DNA from 2 places in the Carnobacterium sp. AT7 genome. Region 2 is predicted to be linked to the other one. Evidence: a T-box and tRNA genes for the amino acid it is inferred to sense, from the RefSeq annotation. Region 2 holds a T-box; the other holds one or more tRNA genes.
The links. A T-box is a leader RNA that pairs with one kind of tRNA and senses whether it is charged. The one in region 2 lies ahead of glyQ (glycine--tRNA ligase subunit alpha), so its partner is inferred to be a tRNA-Gly.
Positions count from the first base shown of each region.

Region 1: it encodes a tRNA-Gly, which carries the amino acid that the T-box ahead of glyQ (glycine--tRNA ligase subunit alpha) is inferred to sense. The anticodon was not compared.

Region 1 covers NZ_ABHH01000037.1:13,675-17,019, reverse strand. Annotated here, with positions in the region: tRNA gene CAT7_RS10730 (tRNA-Leu) at 1-26, shown strand, start outside; tRNA gene CAT7_RS10725 (tRNA-Thr) at 62-134, shown strand; tRNA gene CAT7_RS10720 (tRNA-Gly) at 141-212, shown strand; tRNA gene CAT7_RS10715 (tRNA-Leu) at 262-350, shown strand; tRNA gene CAT7_RS10710 (tRNA-Arg) at 354-427, shown strand; tRNA gene CAT7_RS10705 (tRNA-Pro) at 462-535, shown strand; tRNA gene CAT7_RS10700 (tRNA-Ala) at 547-619, shown strand; tRNA gene CAT7_RS10695 (tRNA-Met) at 648-721, shown strand; tRNA gene CAT7_RS10690 (tRNA-Ile) at 744-817, shown strand; tRNA gene CAT7_RS10685 (tRNA-Ser) at 855-944, shown strand; tRNA gene CAT7_RS10680 (tRNA-Met) at 971-1,043, shown strand; tRNA gene CAT7_RS10675 (tRNA-Asp) at 1,082-1,154, shown strand; tRNA gene CAT7_RS10670 (tRNA-Gly) at 1,160-1,230, shown strand; tRNA gene CAT7_RS10665 (tRNA-Ile) at 1,239-1,312, shown strand; tRNA gene CAT7_RS10660 (tRNA-Ser) at 1,345-1,432, shown strand; tRNA gene CAT7_RS10655 (tRNA-Glu) at 1,458-1,529, shown strand; tRNA gene CAT7_RS10650 (tRNA-Ser) at 1,577-1,666, shown strand; tRNA gene CAT7_RS10645 (tRNA-Met) at 1,693-1,765, shown strand; tRNA gene CAT7_RS10640 (tRNA-Asp) at 1,806-1,878, shown strand; tRNA gene CAT7_RS10635 (tRNA-Phe) at 1,894-1,966, shown strand; tRNA gene CAT7_RS10630 (tRNA-Gly) at 1,978-2,048, shown strand; tRNA gene CAT7_RS10625 (tRNA-Ile) at 2,059-2,132, shown strand; tRNA gene CAT7_RS10620 (tRNA-Glu) at 2,152-2,223, shown strand; gene CAT7_RS10615 (hypothetical protein) at 2,500-3,336, opposite strand.
Region 2 covers NZ_ABHH01000031.1:5,057-18,981, reverse strand. Annotated here, with positions in the region: gene CAT7_RS10025 (deoxyribonuclease IV) at 1-384, shown strand, start outside; gene CAT7_RS10020 (LemA family protein) at 645-1,226, shown strand; gene CAT7_RS10015 (TPM domain-containing protein) at 1,262-2,098, shown strand; gene truA (tRNA pseudouridine(38-40) synthase TruA) at 2,250-2,990, shown strand; gene CAT7_RS10005 (pyruvate, water dikinase regulatory protein) at 3,116-3,949, opposite strand; gene CAT7_RS10000 (Fur family transcriptional regulator) at 4,113-4,535, shown strand; gene rpsU (30S ribosomal protein S21) at 4,731-4,904, shown strand; gene CAT7_RS09990 (GatB/YqeY domain-containing protein) at 4,938-5,384, shown strand; gene CAT7_RS09985 (PhoH family protein) at 5,569-6,576, shown strand; gene CAT7_RS09980 (HD family phosphohydrolase) at 6,588-8,795, shown strand; gene ybeY (rRNA maturation RNase YbeY) at 8,842-9,318, shown strand; gene CAT7_RS09970 (diacylglycerol kinase family protein) at 9,302-9,697, shown strand; gene CAT7_RS09965 (cytidine deaminase) at 9,712-10,122, shown strand; gene era (GTPase Era) at 10,131-11,030, shown strand; gene recO (DNA repair protein RecO) at 11,113-11,925, shown strand; T-box leader at 11,969-12,146, shown strand; gene glyQ (glycine--tRNA ligase subunit alpha) at 12,229-13,140, shown strand; gene glyS (glycine--tRNA ligase subunit beta) at 13,142-13,925, shown strand, end outside.

The DNA of each region.
Region 1 (3,345 bases), on a different contig from region 2:
GGGTTCAAGTCCCTTCACCCGCACCATTTTTTATTTGAATGATTAGTGAAGTACCACTTTAGCCGGCTTAGCTCAGTTGGTAGAGCATCTGATTTGTAATCAGAGGGTCGAGGGTTCAACTCCTTTAGCCGGCATTTTTTGCGAAAGTAGTTCAGTGGTAGAACATCACCTTGCCAAGGTGGGGGTCGCGGGTTCGAATCCCGTCTTTCGCTTACTAGGTTGACTAGTAAGCTCATTCGCAAGAATGAAAACTGTTCTAAAGCCGGGGTGGCGGAACAGGTAGACGCACAGGACTTAAAATCCTGCGGTGAGTGATCACCGTGCCGGTTCGATTCCGGCCCTCGGCACCATTTGCACCCATAGCTCAATTGGATAGAGTACTTGACTACGAATCAAGGGGTTAGAGGTTCAAGTCCTCTTGGGTGCATTTCTTTTGAAAGAAAGAATAAAACCTTATTTAACGGGAAGTAGCTCAGCTTGGTAGAGCACTTGGTTTGGGACCAAGGGGTCGCAGGTTCGAATCCTGTCTTCCCGATTTAAAAATTAGGGGCCTTAGCTCAGCTGGGAGAGCGCCTGCCTTGCACGCAGGAGGTCAGCGGTTCGATCCCGCTAGGCTCCACTTTTTTTAAAATTATTACTTTTATTATGGCGGTGTAGCTCAGCTGGCTAGAGCGTCCGGTTCATACCCGGGAGGTCGGGGGTTCGATCCCCTTCGCCGCTATTATTATTATTTAAAAGATCTTGGACCTTTAGCTCAGTTGGTTAGAGCAGACGGCTCATAACCGTCCGGTCGTAGGTTCGAGTCCTACAAGGTCCATTAATCAGTTAAGATTAAAGTACCCTTGTATCATAATGGAGGATTACCCAAGTCCGGCTGAAGGGAACGGTCTTGAAAACCGTCAGGTGTGTAAAAGCACGCAAGAGTTCGAATCTCTTATCCTCCTTTTTTTTAAAGCTTCATTAATATTATCGCGGGGTGGAGCAGTTGGCAGCTCGTCGGGCTCATAACCCGAAGGTCACAGGTTCAAGTCCTGTCCCCGCAATTTATCTTTTTTAAAAGATAGTTTTTAAATGTAAAAAAGGTCTCGTGGTGTAGGGGTTAACATGTCTGCCTGTCACGCAGAAGATCGCGGGTTCGATTCCCGTCGAGACCGTTTTTGCGAGTGTAGTTTAGTGGTAAAACCACAGCCTTCCAAGCTGTTGATGCGAGTTCGATTCTCGTCACTCGCTTTTTTTATGGGCCTATAGCTCAGCTGGTTAGAGCGCACGCCTGATAAGCGTGAGGTCGATGGTTCGAGTCCATTTAGGCCCATTGAATAAATTAATACTTATTTTTTAGTTATTGGGGAAGTACTCAAGTGGCTGAAGAGGCGCCCCTGCTAAGGGTGTAGGTCGTTAACGCGGCGCGAGGGTTCAAATCCCTCCTTCTCCGTATTATATTTTTTTGTAATTTTATAGGCCCGTTGGTCAAGCGGTTAAGACACCGCCCTTTCACGGCGGTATCACGGGTTCGATTCCCGTACGGGTCATAAACATTTTTGTTTAATTTAATACAGTATCATCTTATCAGTCTTATGGAGGATTACCCAAGTCCGGCTGAAGGGAACGGTCTTGAAAACCGTCAGGTGTGTAAAAGCACGCAAGAGTTCGAATCTCTTATCCTCCTTTTTTTAAATGTTTCATTAATATTATCGCGGGGTGGAGCAGTTGGCAGCTCGTCGGGCTCATAACCCGAAGGTCACAGGTTCAAGTCCTGTCCCCGCAATTTATCTTTTTTTTTAAAGATAGTTTTTAAATGCAAAAAAGGTCTCGTGGTGTAGGGGTTAACATGTCTGCCTGTCACGCAGAAGATCGCGGGTTCGATTCCCGTCGAGACCGTTTAATTAAATATTTGGCCCGGTAGCTCAGTTGGTAGAGCACTTGATTGAAGCTCAAGGTGTCGGCAGTTCGATTCTGTCCCGGGCCATTTCTTGTAATGCGGGTGTAGTTTAGTGGTAAAACCACAGCCTTCCAAGCTGTTGATGCGAGTTCGATTCTCGTCACCCGCTTTTTTTTTTTGGGCCTATAGCTCAGCTGGTTAGAGCGCACGCCTGATAAGCGTGAGGTCGATGGTTCGAGTCCATTTAGGCCCATTGCACTATTTAAAATAATGGCCCGTTGGTCAAGCGGTTAAGACACCGCCCTTTCACGGCGGTATCACGGGTTCGATTCCCGTACGGGTCATAAAATAAACAAAAAAAAGGATTGGAGATTTTTTCTCCGATCCTTTTTTTTGTTTTATCATGGATGCTGCAGTAAGGAAGTGAATCGAAACATCACTACCTATAGTTTATACAAGTGAAAATCCTCCCTTTGAATGTGGTGTCGTAACTTTATTCTAACGGAGATTTTCGCTTGTTTTAATTTTTTGTCATTTTCTATAAAAATAGTGCTGGCGACTTTTAGTCACCAACACTAACTATTATAGAACCTCTAAACGTCACTACCTTTATTTTATATTTAATTTGTATGAATGAATAGAATAACACTAAAGGATATAAAAAAGGCAACTGAATATAACTGTAAAGCTCTTTGTTTAAGTTTCTTAGCAATCAACTCTTCTTTAGAAAAGAGATACTGAATAAGTTTGATGGCAAAAGGTAAAGTAAATAGGATAATAAAGGTTGTTCCTTTGAAAGTAGGAATATAGAAGATAAAACTTATTAGGTAAATGAGTAGTAATAAACCTAATAAAAAACGGTTGAATTTTTTTGTATCTAAAAAAGTAGTATTTGTCTGTTGATCAGTCAATTGTACATTGATCATTGGATAGTTTAGTTGTATTTTCCCTAACTCTACTAAGAATACAACTAGAATTAAAGGAATACTCCAATAAAAGAGGGTAGTCGGAATGAAATTTGCTTGGACATAAAAACTTAAGTAAGTTAGTATACCGCCTTTAAAAATACTGGAAATAGCTAATGTTAGCCAAGTGTATCCTTGTCTAATTAAATAAAAGTGAGTATGGATCACTGCACTATAAAAGAAACAAAGTAGGCCTACTAATGAATGAATTGCGGATGAAAAGTAATAGATGAGCAAAAGATTAATTACTTCAAATACAATAAAGGATATATGGTTAAAAGAAAGAGTAATTTTAGCTGTTTTAAATAAGAAATTTCCTAATAAGTGGTTTATAAAAACGAAACCATATAATAGAATGAATGGAATGAAATTAAATCGAGTATATTGACTAGCATAAAGAGTGCCTGCTAGTAGATAGGATAAAGGAATAATAATAACTAAGAATAAAGGATGATAAAGATACTGTTTGATAGTTCTATAAATAGGCTGCACCAATTAGAA
Region 2 (13,925 bases):
CTATCTGTAACGATGGATACTTGTCATATAAACGATGCTGGGTATAACGTTAAAGAAGATTTTGACGGCGTTTTAGAGGAATTTGATAAAATTATAGGATTAGAGCGTCTTAAAGTGGTCCATGTGAATGATTCGAAAAACCCACAAGGCAGTCACAAAGACCGTCATGCAAATATCGGTTTTGGCACGATTGGATTTGACGCTTTGAATAAAGTCGTTCATCACCCTCAGTTAACAGACTTGCCTAAAATATTAGAAACGCCTTATGTAGGAGAAGACAAGAAAGACAAAAAAGCCCCTTATGGCTATGAAATTAAAATGCTAAAAGAACAGACTTTTAATCCGAATTTATTAGAAGATATCTTAAATCAAGTAGGTTATTGATCAAAAGACTGTCCGTTAAGGAGAAAAAGAAAAAAACTTTCTTTTTCTCTTTTCTTGTCTGTAATATTTCCTAAAAAAAAGGTTTTATGTCATACTTAATTCAAGAGAACAGGTTCGTTCAGAAGAAAGAGCTTAATGAGTAATGGTCTTACGACTATTTAATCGGCTATTACTTTTTTCATTCTTTAGACGGATGCGCCAGTCAATGAAATAAAGTATACTTAAGCAAAAGAAAATAAATTAAGAAAGAAGGATGACACATGAAAAATATGAAAAGTGGCACAAAAATACTTATAGGAATCATCGTAGCAGTAGTGATTATCGCTATCCCTTTAATCAGCTCATACAATGGATTAATTAAAGAAGAAAGTAATGTAGATTTAGCTTGGTCGCAAGTTGAATCGCAATTGCAACGAAGAAATGATTTGATCCCAAATTTAGTTAATTCAGTTCAAGGAGCAATGGACCAAGAAAAAGAAGTCTTTTCGGCGATTGCAGATGCACGTGCTTCATTAAGTGGTGCGGGTTCTATGGAAGAGGAAGTAGAAGCTAATAACGAAATGAACTCAGCGCTGTCTCGTTTATTAGTCGTAGTTGAGAATTATCCAGAGTTGAAATCGAACGAAAATGTAACGGGGTTGATGGATGAACTTGCTGGAACAGAAAATCGAATTGCTGTTGAAAGAAAACGTTACAATGAAACTGTACAAGGATATAATAACAAAGTAAAACGTTTCCCAGGTTCTATTATTGCTAGAATAACAGGATTCTCAGAAAAACCTTACTTTGAAGCCGTTGATGGTGCAGAAATTGCGCCTGAAGTTAACTTCGATAATGAATAATCAACATTATGTCTTATGCGCGAGGAGAAAATCTAGTGAAAAAAATTAAGCCTATTTCAATTTTAAGCACCTTGTCGCTACTTTTCAGCTTATTGCTTTTAAGTATATTTCCTCTAACGGTTGAAGCTGCTGTTGATTATCCTGAACCATCTAATGAATTTTATGTTTTTGATGAAGCAAATTTACTATCAGATGAAACTGAAAAATTTATATTAGATGTTAATAAGCATTACGAAGATACTCAAGAAAAACCACAAATTGTAGTAGCTACCGTAGATAGTTTACAGGATGTTACAATTGAAGAATATACTGCTGAATTGTTTGAAAAATGGAAAATTGGTGGGGCTGATTTAGATAATGGTGTCTTAATTCTATTATCTGCTGAAGAACGTGAAATCCGATTTGAAATTGGGTATGGTTTAGAAGGGGCTCTTACCGATAGTGGAACCGGAGCCATATTAGACCGTAATATCGATGCTTTATCGAATAATGATTTTGATGGTGCCTTGAAAAATATTTTTACTGAAACAGCTGTAAAGGTTAATGAAGAGTATCAATTTGATAATGACACAATTTTTTCTGGTTATGAAGTCAATCCATCAGAATACAATGATGATGATGGTGGTTTTTCATCTATTATTATTGTGGTGATCATCTTTTTTGTTATCAGTAGCTTTTTTGGTGGCGGCGGATCTGGTGGAAGAAGAGGCGGTGGAATGTGGCCTTTACTATTAGGAATGTCTGGTGGAAGTCGTTACCGTGGTGGTGGCGGTTTTGGCGGCGGAGGTTTCGGTGGAGGTGGCTTCGGCGGCGGTGGAGGATTTGGTGGCGGCGGAAGTTCCGGTGGCGGCGGTTCCAGTCGTGGATTTTAAAGCGAAGCCAAATTTCTTTAACGTAAACCATTAGCAACAAACGATTAGATTGCACCTTGTCAACTAGACAGGGCAATCGGCAATTATGGAATAAATAGTGAAGTGTACGGTATGAAAGTAGAAACCGAATCAGAGGATTAAGAGGGATATAATGAGAAATATTAAAATGACAGTAGAGTACGATGGCGCTAGATATTTGGGTTGGCAGAGACTGACTGATTCAGATAAAACGATTCAAGGTAAAATAGAAAATACGATAACCGCAATGACAGGAACTAAAACTGAAATAGTCGGATCAGGGCGTACGGATGCTGGGGCTCACGCTAAAGGGCAGGTAGCCAATTTTAAAACAGAATCTACCATGGAGCTTCAAGCAATGTTGGACCATCTAAACCGTTATCTTCCCCGTGACATTGTGGTTAAGAAACTGGAAGAAGTACCGGAAAGATTCCATGCTAGATATAATGCTAGCGGTAAAAAATATAGCTACTATGTTTGGAATAACAGTGTACCTTCTGTATTTGAACGCAATTTCAGCTATGAGTACGCTGGTGACCTTGATATAGATAAAATGAATAAGGCTTGCGACAAACTTGTTGGAAAGCATGACTTTATCGGTTTCTCTTCTCTAAAGAAATCGAAAAAATCAACCGTTAGAACGATTAATGAAATCAAGATCCATAAAGAAGGCGACTTATTGCACTTTACGTTTATAGGAGAAGGTTTCTTATATAAAATGATTAGAATCATTATGGGTACAATTTTAGAAATTGGTGCTGGAACGACGGAGCTAGAATCGATTGATGCTATTTTCAAGAGTGGAATCAGAAGCGAGGCAGGTATGACTGTCCCTTCTCAAGGACTATTTTTAGATGAAGTTTATTACGATTAATAAGACTAAAATCCTCTAACAAAACCAAATAGAAACAACGAAAAAAAAGAACTTGAGAGATAACGCTTTAGGCGGTTATTCTTCAAGTTTTTTTATTTTGAGCAAGGAGTCTTTATTGACACAAATTAATTTTGTTCATGTGTCTTATGCGCAATTTGCAATGTATTAATAATAATAGCTGCTGTTTCTTCAATTGATTTATTCGAAACATTAATCACTAAACAATTTAATTTTTCATACAATTCTTTAGCAAAAGCTAATTCTCGATCAATACGGTCCAACTTAGAGTATTCTGTATCTGGATTCATTCCATAAGTTAACATTCGTTCTCGGCGAATAGAGTTTAACGCTTTTCGATCACTTGTTAAACCAACAATTTTTTTAGGATCTACTTGCCAGATCTGTTCAGGAATATGTGCTTCCGGTATAAGAGGTAGATTAGCTACTTTATAATTTTGATTAGCCAAAAACATACTTAATGGTGTTTTTGAGGTTCTAGAAATGCCGAGTAATACGATGTCTGCTTCTAAGAAACCTTTTGGATCACGGCCATCATCAAATTTAACTGCAAATTCAATAGCTTTTATTCGATTAAAATAAGTTTCATCTAAAAGATGTAATGCTCCTGGTTTTTGTAAAGGAGCTAGTTCAGAACGAGTTTCTATTTCTCTAATGATTGGAGATAATGGATCAAAACAAACTAATTCATGTTCTTTGCAAAAAACTTGAGCCATTTTATTCAGCTCTTCATCTACAAAAGTGTGAAGAACTAACGCATTATCAATGTCTGCTTTTTCTAATATGGATATGAGCGTATCTGTTCCACGGATAAAGGGGTATGCTGAAACCTTTATATCGGCATCAGGAAACTGAGTCATGGCTGCTTGACCGAGTTGATTAGCCGTTCCTCCTACTGAATCTGAAATAATATATAAATTAATTGTTTTTTGTGAAGACATTTTGTTCCTCCTCATTATTTCTACTTACTTTCCTAATAGTATACAGGAATACGGAGTGAAACGACAATGAATCACTTATGAAAGATGCAAGATTTACAACTTGATTAATACTAGACGGATAAGTTATACTACTTGATGGTAAATGGTTCATGTAAAGGAGGCGATCATCTATATGACAGCAGTTGAACAAGCTATTGAAACGTTAAAAGAACATGGATATAAATATACTGATAAACGCGAAAATATGTTATCCGTATTTGCCGCGGAAAATCGATATTTAACAGCAAAAGAAGTACAACTAGGTTTAAAAGAAAGATACCCTTCTATTAGTTATGATACAATTTATCGTAATATTTATACTTTTGTAGAATTAAATGTTCTTGAGGAAACGGAATTAAACGGAGAAAAAATGTTTCGTTTTGGATGCAAACACACTGGGCATCACCATCATTTTATTTGTACAAATTGTGGGAAAACAAAACAAATCGAAATGTGTCCAATGAATTTTTTCGAAAATCAATTAAATGGGTGCACAATTGAGTCCCATCGGTTTGAAATTTTCGGAAAATGTGAAAAATGTTCTTAAATAAAATGATAAAAGTGCAATAAACTTCAAAAAAAAGCAATAAAGTGTTCTTTTTTATTGAAATATGGAAATGTTGTATTGACGTAAAAAAATACATTCGATATAATAAGGAAGGACAGTGTTTATGAATGCAGTAATTTATTAGTGTGTTCTAAATAACGGTTACTTTTTCAAGCACGGAGGGAGGGAATTTATATGTCAAAAACAGTTATTAAGAAAAATGAATCTCTTGATGATGCTCTTCGTCGCTTTAAACGTTCCGTTTCAAAAACAGGTACTTTACAAGAAGCTCGTAAACGCGAATTCTATGAAAAACCAAGTGTGAAACGTAAGAAAAAATCTGAAGCAGCTAGAAAACGTAAATTCTAGTAAATTGCTTTTAGAATTGAGGGTGGGAAAGTCTTGTCACTTTTAGAAACCATTAATGACGACATTAAAACTGCGATGAAAGCCAGAGATAAAGAATCTTTAGCTGTACTACGTATGTTAAAAGCTGCATTGCAAAATGATCAAATCAGCAAAGGTAATGAATTAAGTGAGGATGAAGAGTTAACAGTTCTTTCTCGCGAAATGAAACAACGTCGTGAATCTCTTGCGGAGTTTAAAGATGCTGGTCGAGAAGACTTGGTTGAACAAACAGAAGCAGCTATTGATATCGTTGGAAACTATTTACCTCAACAACTTTCTGAAAACGAACTTAAAGCGATTATTCAAGAAGCTATTACTAAGGTAGATGCTAAGTCTATGAAAGATTTTGGGAAAGTTATGGGAGTTGTTATGCCTTTAACAAAAGGTAAAGCAGACGGTAACGAAGTAAATCGATTAGTAAAAGAACTATTGAATGCTTAAGGATAAGCAATTATCCTCTAAAAAAGATAAAGTTAAGATTTTTCTTAACTTTATCTTTTTTTTGCTCTTAATGTTCCCTAATTGCTCTTCTATCTAAGAAGGAAAGCTTCATTTTAGACAAAAAATGTGCTATTCTTTAAAGTATAGAAAGAAAAAGGAGAGTGTTGTTTGTTTGACTAACTTAATGAACGAAACACGTTTAGTAAATTTGAAAAACGAAAATACTGCAGCTATTCTATTTGGTACTCAAGATAAACATTTAGCTTTATTAGAAGACTCAATGGAAGTTGTCATTAACAGCCGTGGAAGCCATTTAGAAATTATCGGTACTGAAGAAAAGACAGCTGTAGTGGAAGCAATCCTTAATCAATTAGAAGAACTAATCAAACGTTCCATTAGTATAGGACCTGCGGATGTCGTAACGGCTATCAAAATGGCGAAAAATAACACTCTGCAATTCTTTATTAGTATGTATGAAGAAGAAATAGGAAAAGATCATGACGGTAAGCCGATAAGAGCAAAAACCTTTGGGCAACGTCAATACATCCAATCAATTAAAAAGAATGACATTACGTTTGGAGTGGGACCTGCTGGGACAGGTAAGACATACTTAGCGGTCGTTATGGCTGTTGCTGCGATGAAAAAAGGTGAAGTGAAAAAAATCATTCTTACTCGTCCGGCAGTTGAAGCAGGTGAAAGTCTAGGCTTTCTACCCGGAGACTTAAAAGAGAAAGTTGATCCATACTTACGTCCGATTTATGATGCGTTATATAACGTCTTTGGCTTAGAACATACCACTCGTCTAATGGATCGAAATGTGATTGAAATTGCTCCTTTAGCTTATATGAGAGGGCGAACCTTAGAAGATGCTTTCGTGATACTTGATGAAGCACAAAACACGACGAAAGCTCAAATGAAAATGTTCCTTACTCGCCTTGGTTTTGGTTCAAAGATGATCGTAAATGGAGATGTTACTCAAATTGATCTGCCAAGAGGAGCGATGAGTGGACTCGTTCATGCTGAAAAAGTTTTAAATCAAGTTAAAGGTATTCATTTTGTTCAATTTGACTCAAATGATGTTGTTCGTCATCCGGTAGTAGCAAATATTATCAATGCTTATAACGAAGAAAAAACATTAAGTGAAGGTAAAAAGAGCGATATTGAAAAATTGACTAGCGAAAAAAACGAATAGGAAGTGAATGAATGCGAAGAAATTTAATACGCCTTCAGAAAAAAATGGGCAAACTATATATTCCTTCTATTCTTTTGCTTACATCAGTCATTTTATTTTCAATCATGTACAGTGCTGTTAAACCAAAATCTTTAGATATTGAGCTCTTTCAAGTAGCTGAAGAAACCATAAGAGCAAATGCAACTGTTGAAGATAAAGAAAAAACAGCAGAAAATAAAACGACTGTTGCAGCGACTGTTGCTCCTGTATATACGTATAATGCCGATTTAAAAGATATTCAAACTGCAAAAGTAGAAGTTTTATTCGCTACGGTAGATGAAGTAATCCAAGAAGGAAACAAAGCATATGAAGACAATTTAAAGGAAACAAGAAAAAAGGCCTCAGAAAGTAACAGTTCGATATCTTCTCAAGAATTGTCAGAAATAAAAGTAGATCAATTAACGAATGATGCCCTATTAGGTATGTTCAATGAAAAGTTGAATAATCTAGACGAAGCTACAAAAGCTTTCATTGAGATGCTTCCTGGTTGGGCGATTTTAGATTTAATCGCGACTGATGAAAAAATTTTAACCAGCATGAAAGAATCTATTGCTTTCGTGGTTTCTGATGCGATGACTCAACCCATAAAGAATGAAGAAATAAACGAAGTTAAATTGGAAGCAAATAATAATTTAGATTATTCTGATTTGGATTCAAATATGCAACGAATAGCAAGCTTGATTGTTGATAATGCAATTGTTGAAAATAACATTTACAACGAAAATGCTACTGAGCAGAAAAAAGAAGAAGAGATGGCAAACGTTCAACCGTCATTGATTTTACAAGGACAAGTAATCGTTCAAGAAGGTCATGTCGTTGATAGTAACGATATGCACCAGTTGGAGTTACTAGGCTTGTTAGATGATGATTCTTCTAAACAAGCTTTATATGGGCTAATTGTTTTGCTATTTACTCAAGCGCTATTATTGTTCTATTTAGGAAAATCAAGAAACATTGATAGGATAGAACATGGACGTCAAATTAGCTTTTACTCCATCGTTATGGTGGCTTCACTATTATTGATGAAAGGGTTACAGTTGATTCAAACGGCCGATATAGAATTTATTGGTTTATTGTTTCCAGCTGCATTGACCTCCATTTTATTGACCGCATTTGGTTCAAGACGTTTTGGTATTTTAGCTAATGGGTTTACTGCAGCGTTTTCTATCTTTATTTTTAGCCCTGATTCAGGAACCAGTTTTAGTATTGTGTTGGTTCTGTTTTATCTACTAAGTGGCATGATGGGTACGATGATCACCCGTACTAAAATTACAAACCAATTTTGGTCAAGTTTTATATGGGTAACGGTTTTTAATGCCTTATTTATTAGCTCTTTTGTTTTATACTTAAATATGACTATTTGGTCTCAACAGACGTTTTTAATCGTTGTTTATGCCCTCTCAAGCGGCATCATATCTTACTTGCTAGCGGTACTTCTATCGCCTTATATTGAAGTATTGTTTAGTGAAAATGCGGTATTAACCTTAACAGAATTGTCTAACCCAAATAGCTCTTTGTTAAAAGAACTGCTAACGAAAGCTCCAGGAACCTATCATCATAGTTTGATGGTAGCGAACCTAAGCGCAAATGCTGTTGGGGCTATCGGAGGAGACTCATTATTTGCTCGCGTAGCTTGTTATTATCATGATGTTGGTAAATTACGTCATTCACTCTTTTTTGTCGAAAATTTACCGCCTGGAATGGAAAATCCACATAATTTATTGACTCCTTTTGAAAGTAAAGAAATTATTTTCGGACATGTTTCTGAAGGTGTGAAAATGTTAGAAGCAGCTAAATTACCTCAATCAATCATTGATATTTGTGCTCAGCATCATGGAACGACTCTTATGAAATATTTTTATGTTGCTGCTAAAGAGAAAGATGATACTGTGCTTGAGAGTGATTTTAGGTATCCTGGTCCGAAACCACAAACAAAAGAAGCAGCGGTCATCAATATTGCAGATAGTGCTGAGGCAGCTGTAAGGTCAATGTCACATCCTACTAAAGAAACCATTGAAAATTTTGTTCATAATTTAATTAATGGTAGAATTGTAGATGGTCAGTTTGATGAGTGTTCCATTTCTTTACAAGAATTGAAAGTAGTTGAACAAGCCATCTGTACAGGACTAAACGGGACATTCCATTCGAGGATTGAATATCCGGCTTTAAAAAAAGAATGATTTTAAGCATAGAATAGTAAAATAAAAAGGAGTGAGGATAGCCCTTATGGAACTAGATTTGTATGATGAAACAAACCAAATTACAATGGAACAAAAAGAAATGGTGAATTCTTTATTGGAGTTTGCTGGTAAGCATATAGAGTTGCCAAAAGATACAGAAATGTCTGTGACCTTCGTAGACAACGAAAATATTCAAAAAATCAATAAAACTTATCGTGGCAAAGATCAGCCAACGGATGTTATAAGTTTTGCAATTGAAGATGAAGTAGAAGATGAATTAATGATCAATTTTGATGAATTAGATGAACCGATGCCAAGAAATATTGGCGATATCATCATTTCAGTTGATAAAACCGCAAGCCAAGCCAAAGAATATAACCATTCTTTTGATCGAGAATTAGGATTTCTTGCCTTACATGGTTTCTTACATCTAAATGGGTACGATCATATGAATCCTGAAGATGAAAAAGAAATGTTTGGGTTGCAGAAAGAGATATTAGAAGCTTATGGACTTAAAAGATAAAAGTGGAATTGGGAAAAATTCTACATTTCTTGACTCTTTTAAATATGCATTTAAGGGAATTTTAACCGCATTTCAAGAAGAAAGAAATATGCGTTCACATATTTTGATTGGTTTAATTGTTTTGATTTTGTGTGCATTCCTTAATTTAGTCGTCAATGAATGGCTATGGGTTATTTTCAGTGTCTTCTTAGTTATCATAATGGAAGTTTGGAATACTGTAATCGAAAATGTAGTCGACTTAGCAGCTAAAGATCAATATCATCCTTTGGCAAAGAAAGCAAAAGACATGGCAGCTGCAGCTGTTTTAGTTACCGCAACTTTTTCCATTGTTGTAGCTGCAATCATTATTTTACCTAAATTATGGCAAATACTATTTTAAAGGAGATTTTACTTATGCACTTGACAGATCAAAAAGTCGACACACTTATTAATAAAGCAACGGACATGTTAGAAAAGGCTTATGTCCCTTATTCTCATTTTCCAGTTGGAGCAGCTCTTTTAACGAAAGAGGGAGAAATTTTTTCAGGCTGCAATATTGAAAATGCTTCTTTTGGTTTAACCAATTGCGCAGAGCGAACAGCAATCTTCAAAGCTATTTCTGAGGGGAATAAAGAATTTGACTATTTAGTGGTAACGGGTGATACAGATGGTCCTATTTCTCCTTGTGGAGCATGTAGACAAGTACTGGCAGAATTCTGTGGGCCAGACATGCCAGTTTTATTAACAAATAATAAAGGCAACAAACAATTCACAACGGTTGGCGAATTGCTGCCGGGAGCTTTTAAATCGGAGGATATGGTTTAATGAAAAATATGAATGAGCACAAATCAGGTTTTGTTTCTATTGTTGGTCGTCCAAACGTCGGTAAATCAACTTTATTAAATAGAATTGTAGGACAAAAAATAGCAATCATGAGTGATAAAGCTCAAACAACAAGAAATAAAATTCAAGGTATTTACACTACACCAGAATCACAAATTGTGTTTATCGATACCCCAGGGATTCACAAACCAAAACACCGTCTTGGGGACTTTATGGTAGACTCAGCGTTTAGTGCTTTTAGAGAAGTGGATGTTATTTTGTTCATGGTAAATATTGCAGAAAAACGTGGCCCTGGAGATAACTTTATCATGGAAAGATTAAAAACAGTAAAAAGTCCTGTGTTTTTAGTGCTGAATAAAATTGATAAAATCCATCCTGACCAGTTGTTGCCAATTATTGAGGATTACCGTTCATTAGTCGATTTTGAACAAGTTATTCCAATTTCTGCTGCAGATGGCAATAACGTAGAAACATTATTATCAGAAGTAACGAAATATTTGCCTGAAGGACCTCAATTCTATCCAGATGATCAAGTAACCGATCACCCAGAATACTTTATTGTTTCTGAATTGATTCGAGAAAAAGTTCTTGAACTAACAAGAGAAGAAGTACCTCACTCTGTAGCTGTAGTTGTTGAGAGTATGCAACGAAATGAATTGGGTAAAGTCCAAGTTCATGCAGCAATCATTGTTGAACGTTCTAGCCAAAAAGGAATTATCATTGGCAAAGGCGGTAAAATGTTAAAAGACATCGGTATCCGCGCTAGAAGAGATATTGAAGTGTTATTAGGCGATAAAATTTACTTAGATCTTTGGGTAAAAGTTCAAAAAGACTGGCGTGATCGTCAAACGAATTTGCAAGATTACGGTTACCGCAAAGATGATTACTAAAAAGGATTAATCGATTTAAAAAACAAACCATATTTTTTGGTTTGTTTTTTTAAATGAAGAGCATATCATAGGAGGATTCTATATGGCTCAAATAGAAGAGGTAGAGGGCATTGTATTATCGGTGCGCAATCATCGCGAAAACGATCAATTGGTCAAATTGTTTACGAGCCGCTTTGGCAAAAGAATGTTTTTCGTTAAAGGAACCCGAAAGCAAAAAAATAAACTTAAAACAGCGGTATTGCCTTTTACGAAAGCAACATACATCGCTGATATTCGAGATACTGGACTGTGCTTTATACGTGATGCAAAAGAAGTAGATCAGTATAAGAGTATGCAAACAGATATTTTTTTGAATGCCTATGCGACGTATATTTTAAATTTAGCGGATGCAGCTTTAGATGACGGTATCGTAGATGGAGCATTGTTTCATAAAATTGATCGCTGTTTAACTGAAATTGATGAAGAAACGGATCCTGAAATAGTTGTCAATATATTTGAAGTGCAGATTCTGCCATACTTTGGGGTTTCTCCTGAATTGAGAGGTTGTCGTGTATGTGGGGAGACTGAGGGACCGTTTGACTATTCAGGCAGTTATGGCGGTTTACTGTGTCAAAGTCATTGGCATTTAGACCGTTACCGTTACCATTCAAGTCAAAGAGCTATTCATTTTGTGCGGTTATTTTCGGTCGTTTCATTAGATCAATTAGGCTCTATTACCGTTAAAGAAGAAACAAAACGAGAAATTCGGACGTTGATTGACTTGATTTATGATGAATCTGTCGGAATTAAGCTGAAAAGTAAAAAATTTATTGATCAGATGTATACGTGGGGAAATCTCTTAGTCGATAAAAGAGTCCCTCCTAATGAAACAACCGGCGAGAATGAAAAGAAATGATTGACAAACGTTCTTGTTGCAAGCTATGATAGTAACAACTGAATAACTGGCGTTGAAAGAAAAAAGTAAAAATTTCACTCTAAATGAGCGAGTTTGGGATAGTGTAAGCCAAATATAGAGAAAGTTTTGAAAGGCATTCTGGAGCTGTTTAAAAAAAGAGATGCTAGTTTTTTAATAAACTAGAATTAGGGTGGAACCGCGATTGTATTATCGTCCCTATGCTGATAGTTGTCAGCATAGGGACTTTTTTGCGTTATTTTTTAGTTAACGAGTAAAATGTGAAATGAAAAGGAGAATGCGATAATGAAAGAAAACAGTCTAACGTTTCAGGAAATTATTTTAACATTACAAAATTATTGGTCAGATCAAGGATGCCTGTTGCTTCAAGCTTATGACACAGAAAAAGGGGCCGGTACGATGAGCCCGTATACATTCTTACGTGCTATTGGACCTGAACCATGGAATGCGGCATATGTAGAACCTTCAAGACGTCCAGCAGATGGTCGTTATGGTGAAAACCCAAACCGTTTATTCCAACACCACCAATTTCAAGTGGTTATGAAGCCATCACCTGATAATATTCAAGAACTGTATTTAGGAAGTCTTCGTTTATTAGGAATTGATCCTTTAGAACATGATATTCGTTTCGTTGAAGACAACTGGGAAAATCCATCAATGGGTTGTGCTGGTTTAGGCTGGGAAGTTTGGCTTGATGGAATGGAAATCACTCAGTTTACGTACTTCCAACAAGTTGGAGGATTAGAATGCAATCCTGTAACTAGTGAAATTACTTATGGATTAGAACGTTTAGCTTCATACATTCAAGACGTAGACAGCGTCTATGATATTCAATGGACTAAAGGCGTAAAATACGGTGAGATCTTTATTCAACCTGAATATGAGCATTCAAAATACGCATTTGAAAATAGCAATCAAGAGTTGCTTTTGATGTTGTTTAATGAATATGAAAAAGAAGCTCTCGTTCAAATTGAAGCTGGTCTGGTTCATCCTGCTTACGATTATGTTTTAAAATGTAGCCACACTTTCAATTTGTTAGATGCAAGAGGAGCAGTATCGGTTACAGAACGTGCGGGTTACTTAGCGCGCATTCGTAATATGGCTCGTTCGATTGCAAAAGCTTTTGTCACAGAACGTGAAAAATTAGGCTTCCCTTTGCTTCAAGATCAATCAATCGAAACTAAGGAGGCAAACTAATATGACAAAAAACCTATTACTCGAAATTGGGTTAGAAGAAATTCCAGCGCACATCGTTACCCCAAGTAGCCAACAATTAGTGCAAAAAATAACAGCCTTTTTAAAAGAAAACCGCTTAGAACATGGAGAAGTGATTCCTTTTTCAACTCCAAGACGATTAGCGGTTATTGTCAAAGATATTGCTGAAAAACAAGAAGATGTTCAAGAATCTGTTAAAGGGCCCGCTCAAAAAATTGCACAAGATGCTGAAGGCAATTGGAGTAAAGCCGCTATTGGATTTGCCCGTGGTCAAGGGGCAACAACAGATGATATCTACTTTAAATCAATTAAAGACGTTGATTACGTTTATGTAGATAAATTTATTTCTGGAAAAACCGTTAATGAAATTTTGGTTGGCTTAGATAAAGTAATCACTTCACTGACGTTCCCTGTAAGCATGCATTGGGCAGACCATACATTTAAATACATCCGTCCATTCCACTGGTTAACAGCGATGTTAGATGACGAAGTGATTCCTTTTGAATTACTGGATATCCAAACAGCGAACACATCACGTGGCCACCGCTTTTTGGGACATGATGTAACGTTTGCTGATGCTTTAGCATACGAAGAAACCTTAGAAAGTGTCTTTGTGATTGCGGACAGTACAAAACGTAAACAAATGATCGTTAATCAAATTGAAGAGCTTGTCAAAGCAAATCAATGGTCTGTTTCGATGGATGAAGAATTGCTAGAAGAAGTTAACAACTTAATCGAATACCCAACGGCCTTTTATGGTTCATTTG